Regions from separate parts of the Buttiauxella ferragutiae genome, predicted to be linked through region 3. Evidence: predicted binding sites of a transcription regulator. Region 3 holds the regulator's gene; each other region holds the start of a gene.
What was found. Region 3 encodes PurR, which represses purine synthesis genes. Its sites were predicted from a motif close to CANGCAAACGTTTGCNTG; they were not measured.

Region 1: a site for PurR is predicted at 1,351-1,368, ahead of purE (5-(carboxyamino)imidazole ribonucleotide mutase). Genes of this name have one in related genera too.
Region 2: a site for PurR is predicted at 1,547-1,564, ahead of cvpA (colicin V production protein). Genes of this name have one in related genera too.

The regions. Positions count from the first base shown of each region.
Region 1 covers NZ_CP093332.1:4,041,210-4,044,491, forward strand. Annotated here, with positions in the region: gene MNO13_RS18620 (MFS transporter) at 1-100, shown strand, start outside; gene MNO13_RS18625 (glycosyltransferase WbsX family protein) at 122-1,249, shown strand; gene purE (5-(carboxyamino)imidazole ribonucleotide mutase) at 1,457-1,966, shown strand; gene purK (5-(carboxyamino)imidazole ribonucleotide synthase) at 1,963-3,027, shown strand; gene mnmH (tRNA 2-selenouridine(34) synthase MnmH) at 3,150-3,282, shown strand, end outside.
Region 2 covers NZ_CP093332.1:1,489,199-1,492,480, reverse strand. Annotated here, with positions in the region: gene purF (amidophosphoribosyltransferase) at 1-964, opposite strand, end outside; gene cvpA (colicin V production protein) at 1,004-1,489, opposite strand; gene dedD (cell division protein DedD) at 1,758-2,486, opposite strand; gene folC (bifunctional tetrahydrofolate synthase/dihydrofolate synthase) at 2,476-3,282, opposite strand, start outside.
Region 3 covers NZ_CP093332.1:2,482,796-2,486,077, forward strand. Annotated here, with positions in the region: gene punR (DNA-binding transcriptional activator PunR) at 1-766, shown strand, start outside; gene purR (HTH-type transcriptional repressor PurR) at 805-1,830, opposite strand; gene cydH (cytochrome bd-I oxidase subunit CydH) at 2,126-2,215, shown strand; gene sodB (superoxide dismutase [Fe]) at 2,269-2,850, opposite strand; gene MNO13_RS11435 (C40 family peptidase) at 2,982-3,282, opposite strand, start outside.

The DNA.
Region 1 (3,282 bases), 1.6 Mb from region 3:
TATGGCCGGCGTCGGTATGGTTATCGGTTGGCTCTGCTTTCATGGCAACCAGCGCAATGAGTTTAATTCCGAGGCAGATATTATTCAAAACCATCATTAATACGTAAAAGGACTGACGATAATGCAAAGAAAATATGAAGTGGCTGCATATTATTTCCCAAATTTCCACTGTGATCCCAAAGTAGAGCAATGGCACGGCAAAGGTTGGACCGAATGGGAACTGGTGAAAAATGCTACGCCACGGTTTGTCGGCCATATGCAACCTAAAGTGCCGCTATGGGGTTATGAAGATGAAGCTGACCCGGTGGTTATGGAAAAGAAAATTAACGCAGCCGCCGGGCACGGGATCTCTGCCTTTATCTTTGACTGGTACTGGCACCAGGAGGGGCCATTTCTTGAACGCTGTCTTGACGAAGGCTATTTAAACGCCGCCAACAATAGTGATGTTAAATTTGCCATTATGTGGGCCAACCATGACTGGCTGGAGATTCATCCGGCTACCCGTTATCAGCCTTACCCTACCCGCCTCACGGGGGCTGTCTCCGAGCGGGTATTTATAGAAGCAACCGAGCATATTATTGAACGCTATTTCACTCATCCTTCTTACTGGAAGATAGACGGGAAATTTTATTTTTCGATTTACGAGATGATGAGCCTGGTTAAAGGCCTGGGTGGACTGAGCAATACCAAAAGAGTGCTGGAGGATTTTCGAGCAAAAATTCGCGCGCGCGGGCTGGGCGAATTGCATCTCAATGCCGTGGTATGGGGTATAGAAACCTTACCAACCGAAAATACGCTTACCGATCCTGATAAGGTGATTGAGTATCTGGGAATTGACAGCGTGACCAGCTACGTGTGGGTTCATCATATTACACCGGGTCATTTTCCTGATTGCCCCTACAGCGAGATCCGCGAATGCGCCAAAGACGAACATGCACGCTTGAGCAGCCAACACGCGCTCCCTTATATCCCCAACGTAACAGTGGGCTGGGATTCTTCCCCCAGAACGGTGCAAACCGACTGCTTCGATGACATTGGCTATCCCTGGTTCCCGGTGTATACGGATAATTCCCCTGCGGAATTCGAAAAGGCGCTGCAGGACGTTAAGAACTTTATGGATACAGAAAAATCGGTATTTCCCGTTTGTACGATCAACGCGTGGAACGAATGGACGGAAGGGAGCTATCTCGAGCCAGACACCGTTAATGGTTTTAGCTACTTAGCAGCCGGCAAAAAAGTATTTGGCTAAAGTAATGTATCCAGAGGCGCTTCCCGGTGCGGAATTTTATCTCCGCATCGTTCTCACTTTTATCATGTCAGGAAACAGGACAATCTGGCATTAACAATCGCCACGCAACCGTTTTCCTTGCTGCATGTTCATGCTATTCTCTGAGCCCTTCTGACCGACCGAGCCACGTTCGGTGATGTTTGCATACCCACAGGAGTTTTGAGACGCATGTCCTCCAACCAGACCCCGGCGCGTATCGCCATTGTCATGGGTTCCAAAAGTGACTGGGCCACCATGCAGTTTGCCGCAGAAATCCTCACCGCCCTTGATGTCCCACACCACGTTGAAGTGGTTTCCGCACACCGCACTCCCGATAAACTCTTCAGCTTTGCCGAACAGGCGAGCAGCAACGGTTATCAGGTGATTATTGCAGGTGCAGGCGGTGCGGCGCATTTACCGGGTATGATCGCGGCGAAAACCCTGGTTCCGGTGCTGGGTGTGCCAGTCCAGAGCGCGGCTTTAAGCGGCGTCGACAGTCTCTACTCTATTGTACAAATGCCACGCGGTATTCCGGTCGGCACGCTGGCAATCGGCAAAGCCGGTGCGGCCAACGCTGCTTTACTGGCGGCGCAAATTCTCGCTCTGCACGATAAAGGTCTCAGTCAGCGCCTGGCAGACTGGCGTCAAAGCCAGACCGACGAAGTGCTGGAAAACCCGGACCCACGGGGTGAAGCATGAAACGCGTTTGCGTGTTGGGTAACGGTCAGTTAGGCAGAATGCTGCGCCAGGCGGGCGAACCGCTGGGCATCGCGGTTTATCCGGTGGGTCTTGACGCTGAACCTGAAGCCGTACCATTTGCGCAAAGTGTTATCACCGCAGAAATTGAGCGCTGGCCTGAAACCGCCCTCACCCGCGAACTGGCGCGCCACAATGCGTTTGTGAACCGCGATGTTTTCCCGATTATTGCCGACCGCCTGACGCAAAAACAGCTGTTCGATAAACTCGAACTGGCGACCGCGCCGTGGCAGTTGCTTTCCAGCCGCGACCAATGGGCTGACGTGTTCCACAACCTTGGCGAACTGGCGATTGTGAAGCGTCGCGTTGGCGGTTACGACGGACGCGGACAGTGGCGTTTGCGCAGCGATGAAACCAGCCAATTGCCCGATGAGTGCTACGGCGAGTGTATCGTTGAGCAAGGCATTAACTTTTCCGGCGAAGTTTCACTGGTTGGCGCACGCGGGCATGATGGCAGCACGGTGTTTTATCCGCTAACTCACAACCTGCATCAGGACGGTATTCTGCGCACCAGCGTAGTTTTCCCGCAGGCAAACATTGAGCAACAGCAGCAAGCGGAAGCGATGCTTTCGGCAATTCTGCATGAGCTGAACTATGTCGGCGTGATGGCGATGGAGTGCTTCGTCACGCCTGCCGGGTTGCTGATTAACGAACTGGCACCGCGCGTGCACAACAGCGGCCACTGGACACAAAACGGCGCATCTATCAGCCAGTTTGAGCTGCATCTGCGCGCCATTGTTGATCTGCCGTTGCCGCAACCTGTCGTTAATTCACCGTCAGTAATGATCAACCTTATCGGTACCGATTTAAATTACGACTGGCTGAAACTGCCGTTGGTGCATTTACACTGGTACGACAAAGACGTGCGTGAAGGTCGTAAAGTCGGCCATCTCAATCTCAATGACAGCGATAACGACAGACTGGGTGCAACGCTTGAAGCGCTGGTGCCGTTGTTACCCGTGGAATACGCCAGCGGGATTGCCTGGGCGCAGAGCAAACTCTAATCACAGCGGCGGGTAGCGTTAATCGCTTACCCGCCCTGCCATTCCAGCCCCTTCCTTTCTTTTTTGCATGCAAAAGCGCACAATCCCCAGCGTTTCTGGCCTCACTCGCTTTAAGGTTATCCATGCAAAACGCTCGTCCCAATACTCAACATTATGAACATCTGCTGCGCGCCGATATTCCGCTTATCGACGTGCGTGCGCCGGTTGAATTCGCTCAGGGAACAATGCCTGCCGCAGTAAATTTACCGTTGATGT
Region 2 (3,282 bases), 990 kb from region 3:
GATATGGCTTGTCGAGAATACGGGCGATTTCCAGCGCGATGTCGCAGGAAGTTTCTGGAATCGGGATAACCACGTCGATGTCCAAATCTTCCCACTCACGGGCAATTTTCTCACCGAGTTTTTTACCCATTTCAACGCGAGCGCTGTAAACGGAAATCTTGTCGATGAACGAGTCCGGACGCGCGAAGTAAACGTATTCGAACAGGCAAGGGTTGCTGGTTGGGTTGTCGGCACACTGGCGGGTGAACAACTGCCCTTTCTCAGTGATGTAAACCGCCTCGCCCGGTGCGATATCACGCAGGAACTCAAAGCCCAGTGTATCAAGCGCCACGCTTTCAGAGGCCACCATGTATTCGGTACGGCCATCACCCAAATCACGCTTGCCCATCACCAACGGACGAATACCGTTCGGATCACGGAAAGCCACCATGCCGTGGCCGATAATCATTGCCACACACGCATATGCGCCGCGGATTTGGCGGTTAGTCGCAGCAATGGCAGCAAAAATGTTGTCGGCTTCCAGCGGATAGTTGCGGAAGTTATCCAGCTCGCTGGCGAAAATATTGAGCAGGATTTCGGAATCAGAGGTGGTGTTAATATGACGACGCTTTTCTTCGAACAGCTTTTGGCGCAGTTCGTGCGCGTTCGTCAGATTACCGTTGTGTGCAAGAGTAATGCCGTACGGGGAGTTCACATAGAATGGCTGAGCTTCTGAAGCGCTTGAGCTACCCGCTGTCGGGTAACGCACATGGCCGATGCCCATATTTCCCTGCAAGCGCTGCATGTGAATGGCACCAAATACATCGCTCACCAGACCATTAGCTTTACGCAGACGAAAACAGTTTAAAGCATCAATGGTGACGATGCCTGCGGCATCCTGCCCACGATGCTGAAGCACCGTTAACGCGTCATAAATCGACTGGTTGACCGGCATAAAACCGGCGATACCGACAATACCGCACATGTTGTCTTTTCCTCATTAAGCCACAACCCCCCGATACGATTACCGGGGCAAGAAACTTGACGAGCTTTGCAGATAGTCAAAGAACCATCTGATGATGAAACTGAATTGCGGGATAAGCTGCGACTTTTGCCAGTCGTCACTCTTAGAAAAACCAGTAAACGTATCAAGAAAGAACAGAATGGCGGCGACGATCAGCGCTCCACGTAACGCACCGAAACAGATCCCCAACACCCTGTCTGTACCCGACAGGCCGGTTTTCTCAACCAGTGCGCTAATCACATAATTGACTATCGCACCGACGATGAGTGTCGCGATAAACAGTATCGCGATAGCTATTCCATTACGTACCAGTTCGTCTTCAAAGCCAGTGAACCAGACTGACAGGTAAGTGTAGTAATGACTGGCAACAAAGAAAGCACAACCCCATGTCACCAGCGACAACGCTTCACGCACAAACCCACGAATAACACTAATCAGAGCCGAAAAACCGATGACTCCAATGATGGCGTAATCTATCCAGACCATGAACAAATCTCACGACAAATCGCCCTGACGTCCAGTTCGGGGCGCATTCTAACAGAAAAAGAAAACGTTTGCGTAGGGATTTCCTTCCCTCGCGTAAATAAATAATGGCGTTGAAAAAATGCTCAACGCCATTAAAAGTTTGCCCTAAAACAACCCTCACCCTGGCCCACTCCCTGAGGGAGAGGGGATGAGATCAGTGCCACTTTTCCCCCTCTCCTGGGGGAGAGGGTCGGGGTGAGGGCGACCTGAACTCAAATCGGGCTAATTTCTATCTCGCCGTATAATTCATCACCACACCGTTCAGCCCGGAAAGCGAATTCAGCTCGCCCAGTGAAGACTTAAGCTTGTCTTTCGAGGCATCCGGCCCCACCAGAATACGGGTGACTTTTCCTTGTACCGGTGTTGATGGTGACGTGTAAACACGGAACCCTGCGCCGCGTAGTTTACCAACAATTTCATTCACTTTGTCGGCATTCTTCAATGCACCAAGTTGCACAACGTAAGCTTTCCCGGTTGGTGCTTGTTCGGTCGTCTCTTGCTTCGCAGGCTTTTCTGGCACTGGCGGTTCTTCGTTCATCATCGCCAGGCGCTCTTCCGTTTGAGAAGCCTCGACCTTGCTCTGCGGTTTCTCTACCGGCTTCGGTTTTGGTTTCTCAGCGACGGGCTTCGGTTTCGGCTGTTCACGGGAAACAGGGACTTCATCAATGCCCGCCCCGCTATCACCAGGCAGCGAAGCGATATCCAGCCCTGGCGCTGCCGCCGTACCGGCACGCACTTCTTCAGCTGCACCTTCCGGTGGTTGTGAAGGGAGTGCCTGAGTCGCCGCGGGTAGCATATCTGGCTCATCGGTATCACCTGGTTTTGGAACCAGAGGAATAGCTGCAAACTCATCCTGATAATGCTTTTTCTGACCATCAAGCAACCCTGGCAGGATAATGACCCCCAGTGCGACCAGAATGATGGTTCCGACTAATCGATTTTGAAACTTACTCGCCACCTGCTTTCTCCGCGTCCAGCGCTTCCATTACGTGGGCTACTGTATGAAATGAACCACACACCAGCACGGTATCATTTTCCGTTGCTGCGTTCATGGCAGCATACCAGGCCTCAGCCACTGTGTCGTAGACTTCACCCTGACCGAGATGTTCAATCAGTTGTTCAGCACTCGCACCGCGTGGCCCTTCTAATGGAGCACAATACCAGCTATCGACTTGCGGGGACAAACATGCCAGCGTCCCGGCGATGTCTTTATCATGCAGCATTCCGATGACCGCCAGCACGCGGCCACGTTTCGGCAACTCTGCCAGCCGCCCGGCAAGATAAGCCGCCGCATGGGGATTGTGCGCCACATCCAGAATAACCAATGGCGTTTGCGAAATGACCTGGAATCGCCCTGGTAGAGTCGCCTCTTTAATTCCTTGAATGATAGCGTCATCGCTAACATTCAGCGCGCTTGCGCGCAATGCTGCCAGCGCCGTTGCCGCATTTGGCTGCGGCACCAGTGGCAACGGCAGCCCACTCAACTCGCCCTGCCCGTCTTTGAAGCTCCAGCTATTCTCTTCAACGCTGTAAGACCAGTCCACACCACGGCGCAGCAAATGAGCGCCTTTTTCAGCCGCCACATCAGCGATGGTCTGCGGCATATCCGGCTCACCGACGACAGCAGGTTTTCCACCACGGAAGACCCCGGCTTTTTCACGCCCGATGCTTTCGCGATCTGGCCCCAGCCAGTCAGTGTGATCAAGCGCGATACTGGTGATGACAGCGACATCGGCATCGACGATATTGGTCGC
Region 3 (3,282 bases):
CGAACGTCGTCATCGGGATGTTGAATTAACCCCTGCTGGCGTCTTTTTTCTCAAAGAAGGCCGCTCTGTTATCAAAAAAATGATGACGACACGGCAACAGTGCCAACAGATCGCCAATGGATGGCGTGGTCACCTGGCGATTGCAGTTGATAACATTGTAAAACCGGAGCGAACGCGGCAACTGGTGCTGGATTTCTATCGCCATTTTCCTGATATCGAATTACGTATCTTTCAGGAAGTGTTCAACGGCGTGTGGGATGCGCTGGCGGATGGACGCGTAGAAGTGGCGATTGGCGCGACTCAGGCGATTCCGGTTGGGGGGCGTTATGCCTTCCGTGATATGGGAACGTTGAGCTGGCGTTGCGTGGTGGCTTCCTCGCACCCACTGGCACAGTGCGATGGGACGTTAAGCGATGATGACCTGCGTGCCTGGCCATCGCTAGTTCTGGAAGATACTTCGCGTTCATTACCAAAACGAATTACCTGGCTGTTAGATAACCAGCGCCGCGTGGTAGTGCCTGATTGGGCGTCCGGTTCGGATTGCTTGAGCGCGGGGTTGTGTATCGGCATGGTGCCGTTACATATTGCCAAACCGTGGGTTGCTTCAGGGAAATGGCGCGAATTAACGCTGGATAATCCATTCCCTGACGCGGCATGTTGCCTGACATGGCAGCAAAACGATGCATCGCCAGCGTTGGCCTGGCTGTTGGATTACTTAGGCGATAGTGACACGATGAATCAGGAGTGGCTACAGGAGCCGCTGTAAGTCTGCTGGATGTCGCTTGCGCGACATCCGACACACACTTAGCGGCGATAATCGCGAAACGGGCCATCAGCCACAGAGCGGCGTTCAATCAGACGCGGGTGAACCTCAATCGACTGCGACTCTTCGCGTTTGTTGACGATTCTATCCAGCAGCATATTAAACGCCGTTTCCCCTAGCGAATCTTTCGGCTGGTGGATGGTGGTCAATGCCGGTGAGAAGTAACGCGCGTTGCGCACGTTGTCGTAACCGATAACGGAAATATCCTGCGGCACGCGCAGCCCCATTTCATCAGCAGCGCAAATAGCACCCATCGCCATAATGTCGCCGCCACAGAATACCGCTGTTGGGCGATGAGACTGGCCGATGATCTGCTGCATGGCGCGGTAACCTGATTCAGGTTCAAAGTCACCCTGAACAATCCAGTTTTCCGGAATGGAAATTCCCGCTTCTTCCAGTGCTTTCATAAAGCCTGCGTGGCGGCCGCCACCGGTGTTACGTTCCATTTGCCCGGGAATGGCGCCAATTTCGCGGTGGCCGCGTTCAATCAAATAACGTCCAGCAAGATAACCGCCGTGGAAAGCGTTATCGACCACGGAGTCGGTGAAATCGGCACGAGCCTCGCCCCAGTCCATCACCACCATAGGGATGTGACGGTACTCTTCAAGCATGGTGAGCAATGATTCAGGATATTCAGAGCACATCACTAACAGGCCATCGACTCGCTTTTGTGCCATCATCGATAAGTAAGCGCGCTGCTTTTCAAAGTTGTTGTGCGCGTTGCCCAAAATCAGGGTGTAGCCTTTTTCAAAGCAGCTATTTTCCACCGCTTCGATTATCTCGGCGAAATAGGGTGCTTCACTGGAAGTGGCAAGCAGACCAATCGTTTTGGTGTGATTAACTTTCAGGCTTCGTGCTACGGCGCTTGGCGAGTAGTGCAATTCTTTAATTGCTGCCCACACCGCATTGCGCGTTTCTTCCGCCACAAAACGGGTTTTGTTAATCACATGTGATACGGTTGTAGTGGAAACGTTTGCGCGCTTCGCCACGTCCTTGATTGTCGCCATTAAAATTCACTCCGGGCTATATCGTAAACCCTTGATTGCTATTATGTTAAACGTTTGCGTACGCTGACTCCACAGGCAACATGATGGTTGCAGGTATGCCGGGATTGCGACATAAAACGGGAGGAGGGCATTGAATTGACGATACGCAACAAATTAGCGAGGGATTTTGGCCTATCCAGGCGAAAAGTGGAAGAGGGAAAATTGATATCAGATTAAAACCTGGAGGATTTTTATCTCTGGTTGTGGGAAAATCACCCTGACACATCGATTGTATGGATATAAAAGGAGTTTAATGATGAGCACCGATTTGAAATTTTCAATCACGACGACGGTAATTGTTTTGGCTTTGATTGTTTTCGGCGCACTAACTGCCGTACTGCACTGATTTTTACGCTTTGATCAAGATGGGCCGCAAATCGCGGCCCATTTACTTTTGCATTAAGCTGCTAAATTCTTCGCAACAAATGCCCAGTTCACCAGCGCCCAGAAATGCTCAAGGTAGCCAGCACGAGCATTGCGGTAGTCGATGTAGTACGCATGTTCCCACACATCCACAGTCAACAGCGGTTTAGCTGCAGTCGTCAGTGGGGTGCCAGCGTTAGAGGTAGAAACAATCGCTAATGCGCCATCTTCCTGTTTAACCAGCCATGTCCAGCCAGCACCGAAGTTCTTGATAGCAGCATCAGTAAATTGCTGCTTGAACTCAGCGAAGCTACCAAAAGATTTATTGATGGCTTCCAGCAGTTCGCCAGTTGGCTCGCCGCCAGCATTTGGTGCCAGGCAGTTCCAGTAGAAAGTGTGGTTCCAGACCTGAGCGGCGTTGTTAAATACGCCACCTTCGGAAGTACGAACGATCTCTTCGAGGGTTTTACCCTCAAACGCGCTGCCTTTAACCAGATTATTCAGGTTAGTGACATAGGTTTGATGGTGTTTACCGTAATGGTATTCCAGGGTTTCGGCGGAGATATGCGGTGCTAAAGCATCTTTTGCATACGGTAGTGCAGGTAGTTCGAACGACATTGCTAACTCCTTATTATTGTTTACATCTAGACAACACTTTTAGTGCGGGTTTAGGGTAACAAATTGAAAGGGTAAGCAAAAGAGGAACACGCCTGCCCAATGAAGGGCAGGCGCAGATTTTCGACGAATTTTTAACGAATGGTTTTGGAAGTCATGACACGTTTAGCGCCAACATAGTGGCGTTGCCAGTAATCTTCGCTCAAGGAAGTGATTTGGATATCCCTGCCAGAACGTGGAGACTGAATGAACTTACCGTTGCCTACATACACGCCTACGTGATCCGCAGTGCCGCGACCTTGTGTACGGAAGAATACCAGGTCACCTGTTTCCAGCTCACCACGATCCACCGAAGAGGCATCACGCAGGTGATACATTTCGTTAGCAGTGCGTGGAATACGGAACTTCACCAAATCTTTATAGGCGTAATAAACC